3 regions of the Pseudomonas sp. S2_C03 genome follow, and region 3 is predicted to be linked to each of the others. Evidence: predicted binding sites of a transcription regulator. Region 3 holds the regulator's gene; each other region holds the start of a gene.
What was found. Region 3 encodes FliA, which starts transcription of late flagellar genes. Its sites were predicted from a motif close to CTAAAGTTTNNNNNNNNNNNGCCGNTAA; they were not measured.
Positions count from the first base shown of each region.

Region 1: a site for FliA is predicted at 2,145-2,172, ahead of AB4N64_RS25745 (methyl-accepting chemotaxis protein). Genes of this name have one in related genera too.
Region 2: a site for FliA is predicted at 2,288-2,315, ahead of AB4N64_RS07380 (methyl-accepting chemotaxis protein). Genes of this name have one in related genera too.

Region 1 is NZ_CP162766.1:5,596,829-5,601,211, forward strand. Features, by position in the region: gene AB4N64_RS25735 (NorM family multidrug efflux MATE transporter) at 1-1,015, opposite strand, end outside; gene AB4N64_RS25740 (LysR substrate-binding domain-containing protein) at 1,174-2,094, shown strand; gene AB4N64_RS25745 (methyl-accepting chemotaxis protein) at 2,273-4,249, shown strand; gene AB4N64_RS25750 (YifB family Mg chelatase-like AAA ATPase) at 4,361-4,383, opposite strand, start outside.
Region 2 is NZ_CP162766.1:1,615,722-1,620,104, forward strand. Features, by position in the region: gene pnuC (nicotinamide riboside transporter PnuC) at 1-411, opposite strand, end outside; gene AB4N64_RS07380 (methyl-accepting chemotaxis protein) at 532-2,166, opposite strand; gene AB4N64_RS07385 (undecaprenyl-diphosphate phosphatase) at 2,456-3,283, shown strand; gene AB4N64_RS07390 (DUF1294 domain-containing protein) at 3,283-3,717, shown strand; gene AB4N64_RS07395 (hypothetical protein) at 3,865-4,383, shown strand, end outside.
Region 3 is NZ_CP162766.1:3,787,770-3,792,152, forward strand. Features, by position in the region: gene AB4N64_RS17480 (protein phosphatase CheZ) at 1-667, opposite strand, end outside; gene AB4N64_RS17485 (chemotaxis response regulator CheY) at 690-1,061, opposite strand; gene fliA (RNA polymerase sigma factor FliA) at 1,229-1,969, opposite strand; gene fleN (flagellar synthesis regulator FleN) at 1,966-2,796, opposite strand; gene flhF (flagellar biosynthesis protein FlhF) at 2,907-4,238, opposite strand; gene flhA (flagellar biosynthesis protein FlhA) at 4,250-4,383, opposite strand, start outside.

The DNA.
Region 1 (4,383 bases), 1.8 Mb from region 3:
GGTTGGGCAACAGCCAGAACACCATGGCAAAGCACAGCATTGCCACCGCTCCGAAAGCGATGCCGACCCGTCCGGACATCCGGGCATGCTGCAATTGCCCGGCCCCGTAGTGCTGGCCGATGCGCATGGTGATGGCATAGGACATACCCGCCGGGACCATGAATGCTACCGAAACGATCTGCAACGCAATCTGGTGCGCAGCCAGTTGCGTGCTGCCCATGGTTCCCATGCACAACGCCGCGAACGCAAACAGCCCGACCTCCACCGCGTAAGTGCCGCCAATCGGCAGACCCAGGCGCCACATCTCTTTGAGGTACTGACGGTTGGGTCGCGACAGTCCCTGGCGCAATGGATAGGCATCGTAGGCCGGGTGCCGCCGGATATGCCACGCCAACGCCAAAGCCATCAGGTTGGCAACAATCGCCGTGACCAGGCCAATACCCACCAGGCCCATTTTCGGCAGACCAAACATTCCTGTGATCAACGCGTAGTTGAGCACGAAGTTGGCAACGGTGCCGGCAAGGCTGATGACCATCACCGGCGTCGCGCGGCCAATGGCGCTGGTGAAGCCGCGAAGGGCCATGAAGCTAAGGTAGCCGGGCAGGGCGAAAGGCAGGATCAACAGAAACTGCCCGGCCAGTTGCACGTTGGTCTCGGTCTGGCCGAACAGGATCAGAACGGGTTTGAGGTTCCATAGCAGTAACCCAGCCACCAGCGCCATCAGCCAGGCCAGCCACAAACCGGCCTGGGTCAGCCGCGCCGCGCCGACGATATCGCCAGCGCCGTGACGGATCGACACCAGTGTGCCCACCGCTGCAATCACGCCGATGCAAAAAATCGAAACAAATGAATAGGTGGCCGCACCGAGTCCGCCACCCGCCAACGCCTCGGGACTGATACGCGCCATCATCAGGGTGTCGGTGAGCACCATCAGCATGTGCGCCAGCTGCGAGGCAATCAACGGCCCCGCCAGCCGCAGGATGGCCCAGAGTTCTGAACGCACTGGATGTTTCATTGTTATCACGCCCGACAGTCAGGTAGTAGAGGAAAGGGTCGATTTTCGGCGCTTTGCGAGGTTTGCACAAAGGGATAAATAGGATGAGTAGCATGACTTAAACTCATCTTGGGATCTTTCTGATAAGTTTATGGGATTACGTTGTAGGAGCTTTACGCATGTCTCGTCGCCTTCCCCCGTTGTATGCCCTTCGTGCATTCGAAGCGGCGGCACGTCACAGTTCGTTTACCCGCGCCGCTGAAGAACTGTCGATCACGCAAAGTGCGGTCAGCCGACACATTCGTACTCTGGAAGAGCATTTTGCCTGCCGGTTGTTTCATCGTAGCGGTCGCCACCTGCAACTGACCGAGTCGGCGCGGTTGATCCTGCCGGGTATCCGCGAAGGTTTTACCGCGCTGGAGCGGGCCTGTCAGACCTTGCAGGCCGAAGATGACATCCTGCGCATGAAAGCTCCTTCCACCCTGACCATGCGCTGGTTGCTGGCGCGGCTCAGCCGCTTCCGCCACCTGCAACCGGGCAACGAGGTGCAACTGACCAGCGCGTGGATGGACATCGATTCGGTGGACTTCAACCATGAGCCCTTCGACTGCGCGGTGATACTGGGTAACGGGCAATTTCCACCCGATTGGGAAGCCAGGCTGTTGTTTGCCGAAGAACTGATCCCCGTGGGCGCGCCGAATCTTCTCAACGACCAGCCGTGGGATGTCGAGCGCCTGGCTCAGGCTGAACTGCTGCACCCGACGCCGGACCGGCGTGACTGGCGCAGTTGGCTGGACCGTATGGGGCTGTCCGATCAGGTGTCGCTCAAGGGCGGCCAGGTATTCGATACGCTGGAGCTGGGCATGATTGCCGCTGCCCGGGGTTACGGCGTGTCGATGGGCGACCTGCTGATGGTGGCTGAGGATGTGGCGCAGGGGCGACTGAGTTTGCCGTGGCCCACTGCCGTCGCCAGTGGTGAGAATTATTACCTCGTTTGGCCGAAAACCCGGCCGGGAGGTGAACGTTTGCGCAGGCTCGGCGACTTTCTGCAAAACGAGGTCCGAGCCATGAAAATGCCCGCCGTAGAGCGCTTGCGCTGAATCGTTAGAGCCTGCTCTACCACGGCCTTGCGCGGTATCCGAGATAACCACTCAAGTATTAGGTTTTTAGGCCGAAAGTATCATTGTGGAACCCTCGTGCAGGTTTCACGCAATTCCCATTATTAGAAAAATTGCTGGGCAGCCAATCAAGGAGGAGGGCGCCCGGCCAGGAGCAGTCATGTCTCAACCTCGTGCTCGAATTGCCTCACAGCTTGGCCTTGCGCTAGCTGTGATCCTGGCAATCGTTATCACCGGTAGTACCTTGTTCGCCCTGCGTTCGCTGGACACTGCCAACCTCGCCACACGCGAGGAACACCTGGCCAGCGAAGCCCGTTTGCTGGCCGATCAGTTGACTACTTTCCACAGCACGTTGCGTGAAAGTACCCAGCGCCTGGCGGGTCTGTTCGAGAAGCGCTTCGCGGGCGGCCTGAGCGTCCACCCGGATGAACAGTTCAACGTGGCAGGCACTCAGACGCCTGGCCTGCACCTGGGTAACGAAGTGCTCAACAACAACTTCAAGGAAGTGGACGAGTTCAAGCAGATGACCGCCGGCGTGGCCACGGTCTTCGTGCGCAACGGTGAGGATTTCATTCGCGTCAGCACCAACGTCACGAAGCAGGACGGTACCCGTGCCATCGGCACCATCCTCGATCATGCCAACCCGGCTTACGCTCGCTTGATGTCGGGGCAGAGCTTTGTTGGCCGCTCCCTGTTGTTTGAGCGTTACTACATGTCGCAATACACACCGGTGCGCGACAGCACCGGGAAGGTGATTGCCGTGCTGTACGTGGGTTTTGACTACACCGACGCGCAGAACGCCCAGTTTGCCAACCTCAAGCGCTTCCGTATTGGCCAGACCGGATCGCTGGCGCTTCTCGACGAGAAAAACAATTGGCTGGTGCCGATTGCCGGCGTGCAAGCCCTGGACAAAGCCGCCCCGGCCATCGTCAATCTGGCGAAGACGCCAAGCGATGGCGGTTTCTGGAGTGACACTTCGGAAGACTTCTACAGCGTCGCGGTGCCTTTCGAGGACGGTCCATGGTCGGTTGTCGCCAGCATGCCGCAGGAGGAAATCAGCGCGGTGACCTGGAGCGTCGGTATTCAGCTGGCTATTGGTAGTTTGCTGGCGATGCTGATTGCCGTGGGTTCGGCAGTCTGGCTGCTGCGCAGTAAACTTGCGCCACTGAGCGATCTGGTACGTCAGGCTGAAGCCCTGGGTGCCGGTGACCTGAGCGTTCGTCTGAATGTGTCGAGCAATGACGAAATAGGTCAACTGGCCCGTGCGTTCAACCAGATGAGCCAGGCGCTGTCGACCATGGTCGAGCACATTCGCAAGTCCTCGCAAGAGGTCAACAGCCGTGCCCAGGCGTTGTCCGGCCTGTCCGGCGGTGCTTATGAAGGGATGGAGCAGCAGTCGGGCGAGATCACCAGCATGGCCGGTGCCGTAGAGGAGTTCAGTGCCACCTCGCTGAACATTGCCGACAACATGGGCAATACCCAACGACTGGCCCAGGAGAACGCCCAGCAAACCCAGATCGGTCGTACGTCCATGGACGAAGCGTCTTCTTCGCTGGAGCAGATTGCCGGTGCGTTGAACAGCACGGCGTCGGTGATCAATACCTTGGGGCAGCGCTCGCAGGAAATCGGCGGCATCGTCGGCACCATTACCTCCATTGCCGAGCAAACCAACCTTCTGGCGCTCAACGCAGCCATCGAAGCAGCCCGTGCCGGCGAGCAAGGACGCGGTTTTGCCGTGGTGGCGGATGAGGTGCGCAACCTGGCGTCCCGCACTCGTCAGGCAACCGACGAGATTTCCGGCATGATCCAGAGCATCCAGCAGGAAACGGGCAACGCCATCAGCACCATGGAGCAGGGCAACGTGCTGATGCAGGAAGGTCTTTCACGCAACGCCAACGTCGCCTCGGCACTGGCGCGGATTGACGAGCAAAGCCGCTCGGCCGGTCAACAGTTCGCCGCAATTACCACCGCGACCCAGGAACAGAGCAGCACAGCGACGTTGCTCAGCAGCAACCTGCAAAGCATTGCGCTGGCCAACAGCGAACAACGCGAAGTGGTGGCGAACCTGGCTGTCACGGCGAAGGAGCTGGAGAAACTGGCGGCGGATCTGCGCTCGGAGGTTGACCGGTTTCGTTGAGGTACGGCTGAAATAGCTATCGCGAGCAAGCCCGCTCCCACAGGGTCCGAAGTATGTAGATCTACTGGGGGAGCGAGCGTGCTCGCAATTGGGGGCGACTCAATCCAAGCCCTATTGAGTCGCCGGCCGATACT
Region 2 (4,383 bases), 2.2 Mb from region 3:
TTGCAGGCGCTTTTGCGCCATCCAGACCTGTGCCACCAGGCTGAAGGCGGTGAGGGCGGCGTCAAGCCATGGCTGGGCGGCGTCTGTCCAATGTGCCATGGCTGCGCCCAACAGCAGGCTGCCGATAGCGCCGAGCGCCAGGCCCCCGGCCAGGGCTTGTGTGCCCAGGCGGGTGACATCACGGCCTCGATGGTCCTGGCCCGCCCGTGTCCATTGCCACCAGCCATACAGCTGCAACCCGGCGTAGATCACTTGAAGCAGCATGTCCGAGTACAGCTTCACCTCGAAGAAGACCCAGCTGTAGACCAGCACCATGACCAGGCCGATGGGCCAGCACCACGGGTTCTGCCTGACCGTCAGCCACACGGCGATCACGCCGAGGGCGGCGGCGAACAGTTCAAGCCCGGACATGGAACAACCTCGGGGAGAAAGAGGAGGGGGCGGATTGTACCGGCAGGCGCCCCCGAGTAGAACCGGCCAGCGCGCAGTCTCGTCGCAGCGGCGCAGAGCGGGCCGCTGCGACGGGACTGTTTAGACGCGGAACTGTCTGAGCAGGGTGTTCAACTGTTCGCTCAAGTCCTTGAGGCGAACACTGGCCACGCTCGACTGTTCCGCCGCCAGCGCCGTGCTGTGGGACAAGCCTGCAGCCTGGGTGACGTTCTGGTTGATGTCCTCGACCACATGCGCCTGTTGCAGGGTGGCGCTGGCAATGGAGGTATTCAAGCCGTTGAGGTTGCGCAAAGCCTGGCCGATGGCGTTGAGGCTGGCGCCCGCCAGGCCTGCCTGTTCGATGGTCAACTGGGACGCGCGGCTGCTGTCGCCAATGACCTTGACCGCCGCCTCGGAATGGCTTTGCAGGCGCTCGATCATCGACTGGATCTCGGCGGTGGATTTTTGCGTGCGCTGCGCCAGCAGGCGCACTTCATCGGCCACTACGGCGAACCCGCGTCCCTGCTCACCGGCTCGCGCGGCCTCGATGGCGGCGTTGAGCGCCAGCAGGTTGGTTTGTTCGGCAATCGAACGGATCACTTCCAGCACGCTGCCGATCTGGGTGCTTTCGGTGGCCAGCGTACGGATGACCTCCACGGCCTGGTCGATGGTGGAGGACAGTTTGTCGATCTGTTCCAGGCTGCTGTCGATGTTCACCTGACCCTGCTGCGCCTGGGACTCGGCATCGCGCATTTCGCTCGCCGCATGCTCGGCGTTCTTGGCGACATCCTGCACGCCGTACGTCACTTCGTTGATGGCTGTGGCCACCAGCTCCATCTGCTGGGATTGTTGCTGGCTGCGCTGCTGCGCCTGGGCGGCATCGTTGCCCAGCTCGTTGGACGATTGGCCGAGCGCGCCAGCCGAGACCTGCAACTGGCTGATCACGCCACGCAGTTTGGCGGTGAATGCGTTGAAATGGTGGGCCAGTTGCGTGACTTCATCGTGGCCATGGGTATCGAGGCTACGAGTCAGATCGCTCTCGCCGCTGGCGATATTGGCCATTGCGTTCACGGTTTCCTGCAAGGGACGCACAATGCTGCGGGCGATCAGGATCACCAGCAATGCCATGATCAAGGCGATCACCAGGCCGACGCTGGAGGCTTTCCACACCTGGGCCTTGAACTCTGCCTGCAGGTCATCGATGTACACGCCCGAGCCGATCACCCAGCCCCAGGGTTCAAACAGTTTGACGTAAGAGGTTTTTTCCACGGCATCGCTGGCGCCGGGTTTTGGCCAGCGATAGTCGATCGCACCACCGCCCTTGGCCTTGGCCAGGGCTACCATTTCATTGAACACCGCGAACCCGTCCGGATCACGAATGGCCGAGAGGTTCTGGCCGTCAAGCTTCTGGTTGACCGGGTGCATGATCATCACCGGCGTCAGGTCGTTGATCCAGAAGTACTCATTCTCGTCATAACGCAGGCCGCGCACGGCGCTCAATGCCTGCTTCTGTGCCGCTTCGCGGGTCAGGGTGCCGGCGGTCTCCAGGCCGTGGTAATAGGTCAGAATGCCGCTGGCCGTCTGCACCACGTGTTGGGTTTTCTGTGCCTTGGCGTGATAGAGATCGTCGTGGATCTGCTTGAGCATCAACACACCCAACGTCAAGAGCATCATGACGGCTACGACCAAGATGAGCCACAAACGACGGCTGATCGACATACTGCGCAAGCTGTTCATAGCACTGTCACTCCGGTGTTATTGTTTTTTTATTCGGCAGAATCCCATCACACTTCGTCGAACGGGCATATCCGACCCAAGTCCAATAACGTGGCAGCGTTATTGGGGCTTGTCTGATAGGATTTCGGCCCTGAACGCAAAAACCTGAATTGAAGTTGATTTTTCACGGATTTTTTACGACTCCGTCGTGATTCTGTGCGCGCCGACCTTGCGTCGCGCTGATCATAATCAACGTTTTGCAATAAATACGATCGGGGCATGCCGTCGTGCATCGCTTCTTGGGGGATTGATGGATCTTTGGACCGCCTTGCAGGCATTGATACTTGGGGTTGTGGAAGGGCTGACGGAGTTTTTGCCGATTTCCAGTACCGGACACCAGATCATCGTGGCCGACCTGTTGAACTTCGGAGGCGAGCGGGCTATTGCCTTCAACATCATCATTCAGTTGGGTGCGATCCTGGCGGTGGTGTGGGAATTTCGCCGCAAGATTCTGGATGTGGTAACGGGACTGCCGACGCAACCCGGCGCCCAGCGCTTTACGCTGAACCTGCTGGTCGCTTTCATGCCGGCCGTGGTGCTGGGGGTGATCTTTTCCGACCTGATCCACCATTACCTGTTCAACCCGATCACCGTCGCGGCGGCATTGGTAGTGGGCGGGGTCATCATGTTGTGGGCGGAGAAGCGCGACCACGCCGTGCACGCTGAAACGGTCGACGAAATCACCTGGAAAGACGCCCTGAAGGTCGGCTTCGCCCAGTGTCTGGCGATGATTCCAGGAACCTCGCGATCCGGCGCCACCATCATCGGTGGGTTGCTGTTCGGCCTGTCGCGCAAGACCGCCACCGAGTTCTCCTTTTTCCTGGCCATGCCCACCATGGTGGCGGCGGCGGTGTATTCGGGGTTCAAGTACCGACATCTGTTCGAACCGGCGGACCTGCCGGTGTTCGCCCTGGGCTTCGTCACCGCGTTCATCTTCGCGATGATCGCCGTGCGTGGCCTGCTCAAGTTCATTGCCAGCCACAGTTACGCCGTGTTTGCCTGGTACCGCATCGCGTTTGGCCTGCTGATCCTGGCCACCTGGCAGTTTGGCTGGGTCGACTGGACGGCGGCCAAGTAATGAATGGCAGCCGCGCACGCCGTCCGCCCGAACGCCCGTCGGGTGGCCCGGTGCAAAATCTGCGGCTGAAACTGCTGGTGCTCGCGGTGGTGTGCGCGCTGCCGCTCATTGGCTCTGTCTCTTTCTGGGTGCAAGGCGTTTCGTTCATACCGCTGGCGGCCTATGGGCTCGTCAGCGTGCTTGCGTTTTTCCTTTACTGGCGCGACAAGCACAAGGCCCGCACTGAGGGCAGGCGCACCCCTGAAAACATACTGCATGCGGTGGGACTTGCCGGCGGCTGGCCTGGCGCCTTGCTCGCCCAGCAGGTATTGCGACACAAAACGCGCAAGGTTTCGTTTCAAATTCTGTTTTGGGTGATTGTGCTGCTTCACCAGGTGTTCTGGATCGATCAGTTGTTCTTGCAGACGCATTGGGTCGGCCCGTTCATGCGTTGATCGGGCTCAAGCATAGTCAGTGTTCGAGCCTCGCTTGCAAACATGTTGTTAACGGTTATTGCTGGCAAATAGGGTTACAACTGCGTGTTATGACACCGGTTTTCGCCGTGCTAGTTTTCGCCAACCTTAAATGTCTGGAGGTTGGCGATGAGACTTGAAACCGTGACTACCGAATGTGCCATGTATAAGTTGGCCCGATTTCTCGGCAGTTCTCCCGCCGAAAAAGTCGCGTATGTCAGGCGGCGATCAAAACTGCTCGATGGTACGAATTCAAGTCTTATCGCCGACGAAACCATCCTTGATAATCTGGTCGTCGTTGAAGATCGTATGCGGCAGTTTGTCCTGCACTTCGAACAAGTCCAATCTGCGATTACCCCCGGTCTTGTCCTCGAGAATTACGTGGTTTCGATGATCAACGAATTCGTCAATGTTGCGGTCGTTGCCGGTATCGAATCGATCCTGCAGGCATTGGAGCCTGTCGATACCGTAAGCCCTTTACCCGATTCAGAGTTGATCACCGCCATTGACACCTTGTTCGAGAGCCGCGACTACCTGCGCGAAAGGCTTGAACTCATGTATTCGTTGATCAAAAATCCGGAGCTCGTTTCCGAGGTCATTTATACGGACTTTAATACTTGCAATCGAGTGTTCGTGCCGCTGACTGAT
Region 3 (4,383 bases):
CTGCAAGCATCGCTTCCCGGTCATGTTCGATGCCCGCAAAGCGGTCCACCTGACTGGCCATGAGCACAAGTTTGAGCAGATTGGTTTCAACGTCCGTGACCAATTGCGTCACACGCTTGATCACCTGACCGGTGAGATCCTGGTAATCCTGCGCGAGCAGAATGTCGTTGAGGTTGCTCGATACCGCCCGGTTGTCCTTGCTGCTGCGAGCCAGGAAACCGTCGACACGCCGCGCCAGTTCGCGAAACTCTTCGGCCCCGACTTCGCGGCGCATGAAACGCCCCCAGTCCGTGCTCAATGCCTGGGCTTCATCGCCAAGGCTGTTGACCAGAGGCGTTGAGCTTTCGACCAGATCCATGGTGCGGTTCGCAGCGGCCTCGGTCAGCTTGACAACATACCCCAGGCGCTCGGTGGCATCCGTGATCTGGGACACTTCCTCGGCTTGCGGCATGTGCGGATCAATCTGGAAATTGACGATCGCGCTATGCAATTCGCGGGTGAGCTTGCCCACTTCCTGATACAGGCCGCGGTCACGGGTCTGATTGAGCTCATGGATCAGTTGTACCGCGTCACCGAACTTGCCTTTTTCAAGGCTTTCGACCAATTCGACCGCGTGTTTTTTCAGGGTCGACTCGAACTCGCCCTGTGAAGATTCTTTGTGGTCCATAGCTCCCCCGTGGCGCGGTGACTCAACCGATGCGTTCGAAAATCTTCTCGATTTTTTCTTTCAACGCCTGGGCCGTGAAGGGTTTGACGACATAACCGTTTACACCGGCCTGGGCAGCTTCGATGATCTGCTCGCGCTTGGCTTCTGCAGTGACCATCAATACCGGCAGGTGCTTGAGTTTTTCGTCGGCGCGCACGTGGCGCAGCAGATCGATACCGGTCATGCCAGGCATGTTCCAGTCGGTTACCAGAAAGTCGATGCTTCCGCTGTTGAGAACCGGAATGGCGGTGATGCCATCGTCAGCCTCAACCGTGTTGGTGAACCCAAGGTCACGCAACAGGTTCTTGATGATCCGCCGCATCGTTGAAAAGTCATCAACGATGAGGATTTTCATGTTCTTGTCCAATTCGACCTCCAAGCAGTCTTAAACGCGCCCAGCACCTGGACGCGCCATTTCAATCAATTCGGCAGAGCACTCAATGACTGTCTGGAGCACAACAGATCGAGACCGGCACGGTTCAACCCCGCACCAGCCACGTTCGCAGTGTCCCCACACTGCCTTCAGCGCGCTCGCCACTCCCCCAAACGCCCCCGCAAACGGGCCGCGCACTGGCTGTGTAACTGGCTGACCCGAGATTCGCTGACCCCCAGGACCTCACCGATTTCCTTGAGATTCAACTCTTCGTCGTAGTACAGCGCCAACACCAGTCGCTCGCGCTCCGGCAAATTGGCAATCGCGTCCGCCAGCGCCGCCTGGAAGCGTTCGTCTTCCAGATCGCGTGACGGCTCGAGATGAGCACTCGCGCCATCCTCATGCAGCCCTTCGTGTTCGCCGTCCTGCAAAAGATCGTCGAAACTGAATAACCGGCTGCCCAGGGTGTCGTTCAAAATCCCGTAATAATCATCGAGACTCAATTGGAGTTCGGCCGCAACTTCGTGATCTTTAGCGTCACGGCCGGTTTTAGCTTCAATCGAGCGAATTGCGTCGCTGACCATGCGGGTATTGCGGTGAACCGAGCGTGGCGCCCAATCCCCTTTGCGCACTTCATCAAGCATGGCGCCACGGATTCGAATGCCCGCGTACGTCTCGAAACTGGCGCCTTTGCTGGCGTCGTATTTGGTGGACACTTCCAGCAGGCCGATCATCCCGGCCTGGATCAGGTCTTCGACCTGAACACTGGCCGGCAGGCGCGCCAACAAGTGATACGCAATGCGTTTGACCAGTGGCGCGTAACGCTCGATCAGCTCGTACTGCGCGTAACGCGCCGATTTCTTGTAGAGGTTGTAACCGCTGGCGGTCATAGCACGGGTCCTGCCGTTTGTTGCACGAGGCGCTCGACGAAAAACTCCAGGTGCCCGCGCGGGTTGGCGGGCAGTGGCCAGGTATCGACCTTCTGTGCAATGGCCTTGAAAGCCAGCGAGCACTTGGAACGCGGGAAAGCTTCATAAACAGCGCGCTGCTTCTGGACGGCCTTGCGTACGCTTTCGTCGTAGGGCACCGCGCCGACGTATTGTAGGGCGACGTCAAGGAAACGATCCGTGACCTTTGTCAACTTGGCGAACAGGTTGCGCCCTTCCTGAGGGCTCTGGGCCATGTTGGCCAGGACGCGGAAACGGTTCATGCCGTAATCACGGTTGAGCAGCTTGATCAGAGCGTAAGCGTCAGTGATGGACGTTGGCTCGTCGCAGACCACCAGGAGGACTTCCTGGGCGGCGCGGACAAAACTGACTACCGAGTCACCAATACCCGCAGCGGTATCGATCACCAGCACATCGAGGTTGTCGCCGATATCGCTGAACGCCTGAATCAGGCCGGCATGCTGGGCCGGGCTCAGGTGCACCATGCTCTGTGTGCCGGAGGCGGCGGGAACGATGCGGATGCCGCCGGGGCCTTGCAACAATACGTCACGCAGCTCGCAGCGGCCCTCGATCACGTCGGCCAGGGTGCGTTTGGGTGTCAGGCCCAGCAGAACGTCGACGTTCGCCAGCCCCAGATCGGCGTCCAGCAGCATGACCCGCCGGCCTAGCTCCGCTAGAGCCAGGGACAAGTTCACTGACACGTTAGTCTTGCCGACGCCACCCTTGCCGCCGGTCACCGCGATCACCTGTACGGGATGCATGCTGCCCATGTTATTTCTTTACCTTGTCTTGCATAGACGGAGGCCACATGACTGGCTGCGCGTTCGCAACTGGAACAATGCCTGGCAGACCATCGATGTAGGTACAAAAACTGTTCACCTCAGCCAACCTGCTTGGTCGGACTGTGGTAGATGTCAGCGAACATGTCAGCCATGGCTTCTTCGCTGGGTTCTTCCTGCATTTGCACGCTGACGGCGCGACTGACCAACTGATGACGGCGCGGCAAATGCAAGTCATCCGGAATACGTGGTCCATCGGTGAGGTAAGCCACCGGCAATTCATGACTGATTGCCAGGCTCAACACCTCGCCCAAACTAGCCGTTTCATCCAGTTTAGTCAGGATGCAGCCTGCCAGCCCGCAGCGCTTGTAACTATGATAAGCGGCCGTTAGAACCTGCTTCTGGCTGGTGGTTGCGAGCACCAGGTAATTTTTTGCCCGGATGCCACGACCGGCCAGGCTTTCAAGCTGCATGCGCAGCGCTGGATCGCTGGCCTGGAGGCCGGCGGTATCGATCAACACCACGCGCTTGCGCAGCAACGGATCCAGTGCCTGAACCAGGGACTGGCCCGGATCGACGTGGGTTACCGAGACGTTGAGAATGCGCCCCAGGGTCTTGAGTTGCTCCTGGGCACCGATGCGGTAGCTGTCCATGCTCACCAGGGCAATGCTCTGCGCGCCGTACTTGAGCACGTAGCGGGCCGCCAGTTTGGCCAGGGTGGTGGTCTTGCCCATGCCGGCCGGACCGACCATGGCAATCACGCCTCCTTCTTCCAGTGGCTCGACTTCCGGCGTGCTGATCATCCGCGCCAGGTGCGCCAGCAACATGCGCCAGGCCTGCCGAGGCTCCTCAACGCCAGAGATCATTTCCAGCAGGTCGCGCGACAACGGGCCGGACAAACCAATACGCTGCAGACGACGCCACAGGTTGGCCTGGGCCGGCGCATTACCCTGCAGTTGGCTCCACGCCAGCGAGCCCAGTTGTACTTCCATCAGTTCGCGCAGGCTGTTGAGCTCGAAACGCATCGAATCGAGCATCCGTGGATCGACGCCGGCCGGTGCAGCGGGCGCAGGCGCAGGTGCGGCACGGCGTGGCTCGCTGTACGTCGGCTCGATCAGCGGCTCGGCAGCGGTCAACGGCAAGCCGGCGAACAACTGGCGATTGGTCGACTTGTCGCTCTCGCCTTCGCTGCGCAGGCTCAGTTCGGCCTGAGCGGTGACGATCCGCGATTGGGTCTTGCGCAGCTCATCCTCGAGTTCCATGTTGGGAACACGCGGGGCCAGTGCCGACAGTTTGTAATCCAGGGCCGCCGTCAGCTCGACACCGCCGGCGATCCGGCGATTACCGATGATGGCGGCCTCAGCGCCCAGCTCATCACGAACCAGCTTCATGGCCTGACGCATATCGGCGGCGAAAAAACGCTTAACTTGCATAAACCACTACCTCAGCCGTTGGGCCCTACTGTCGCAACGATGGTCACTTGCTTGTTGTCCGGGATTTCCTGGTAAGCCAACACGTGTATGCCAGGAACTGCCAGCCGGCCAAATCGCGACAGCATCGCGCGGACCGGGCCAGCCA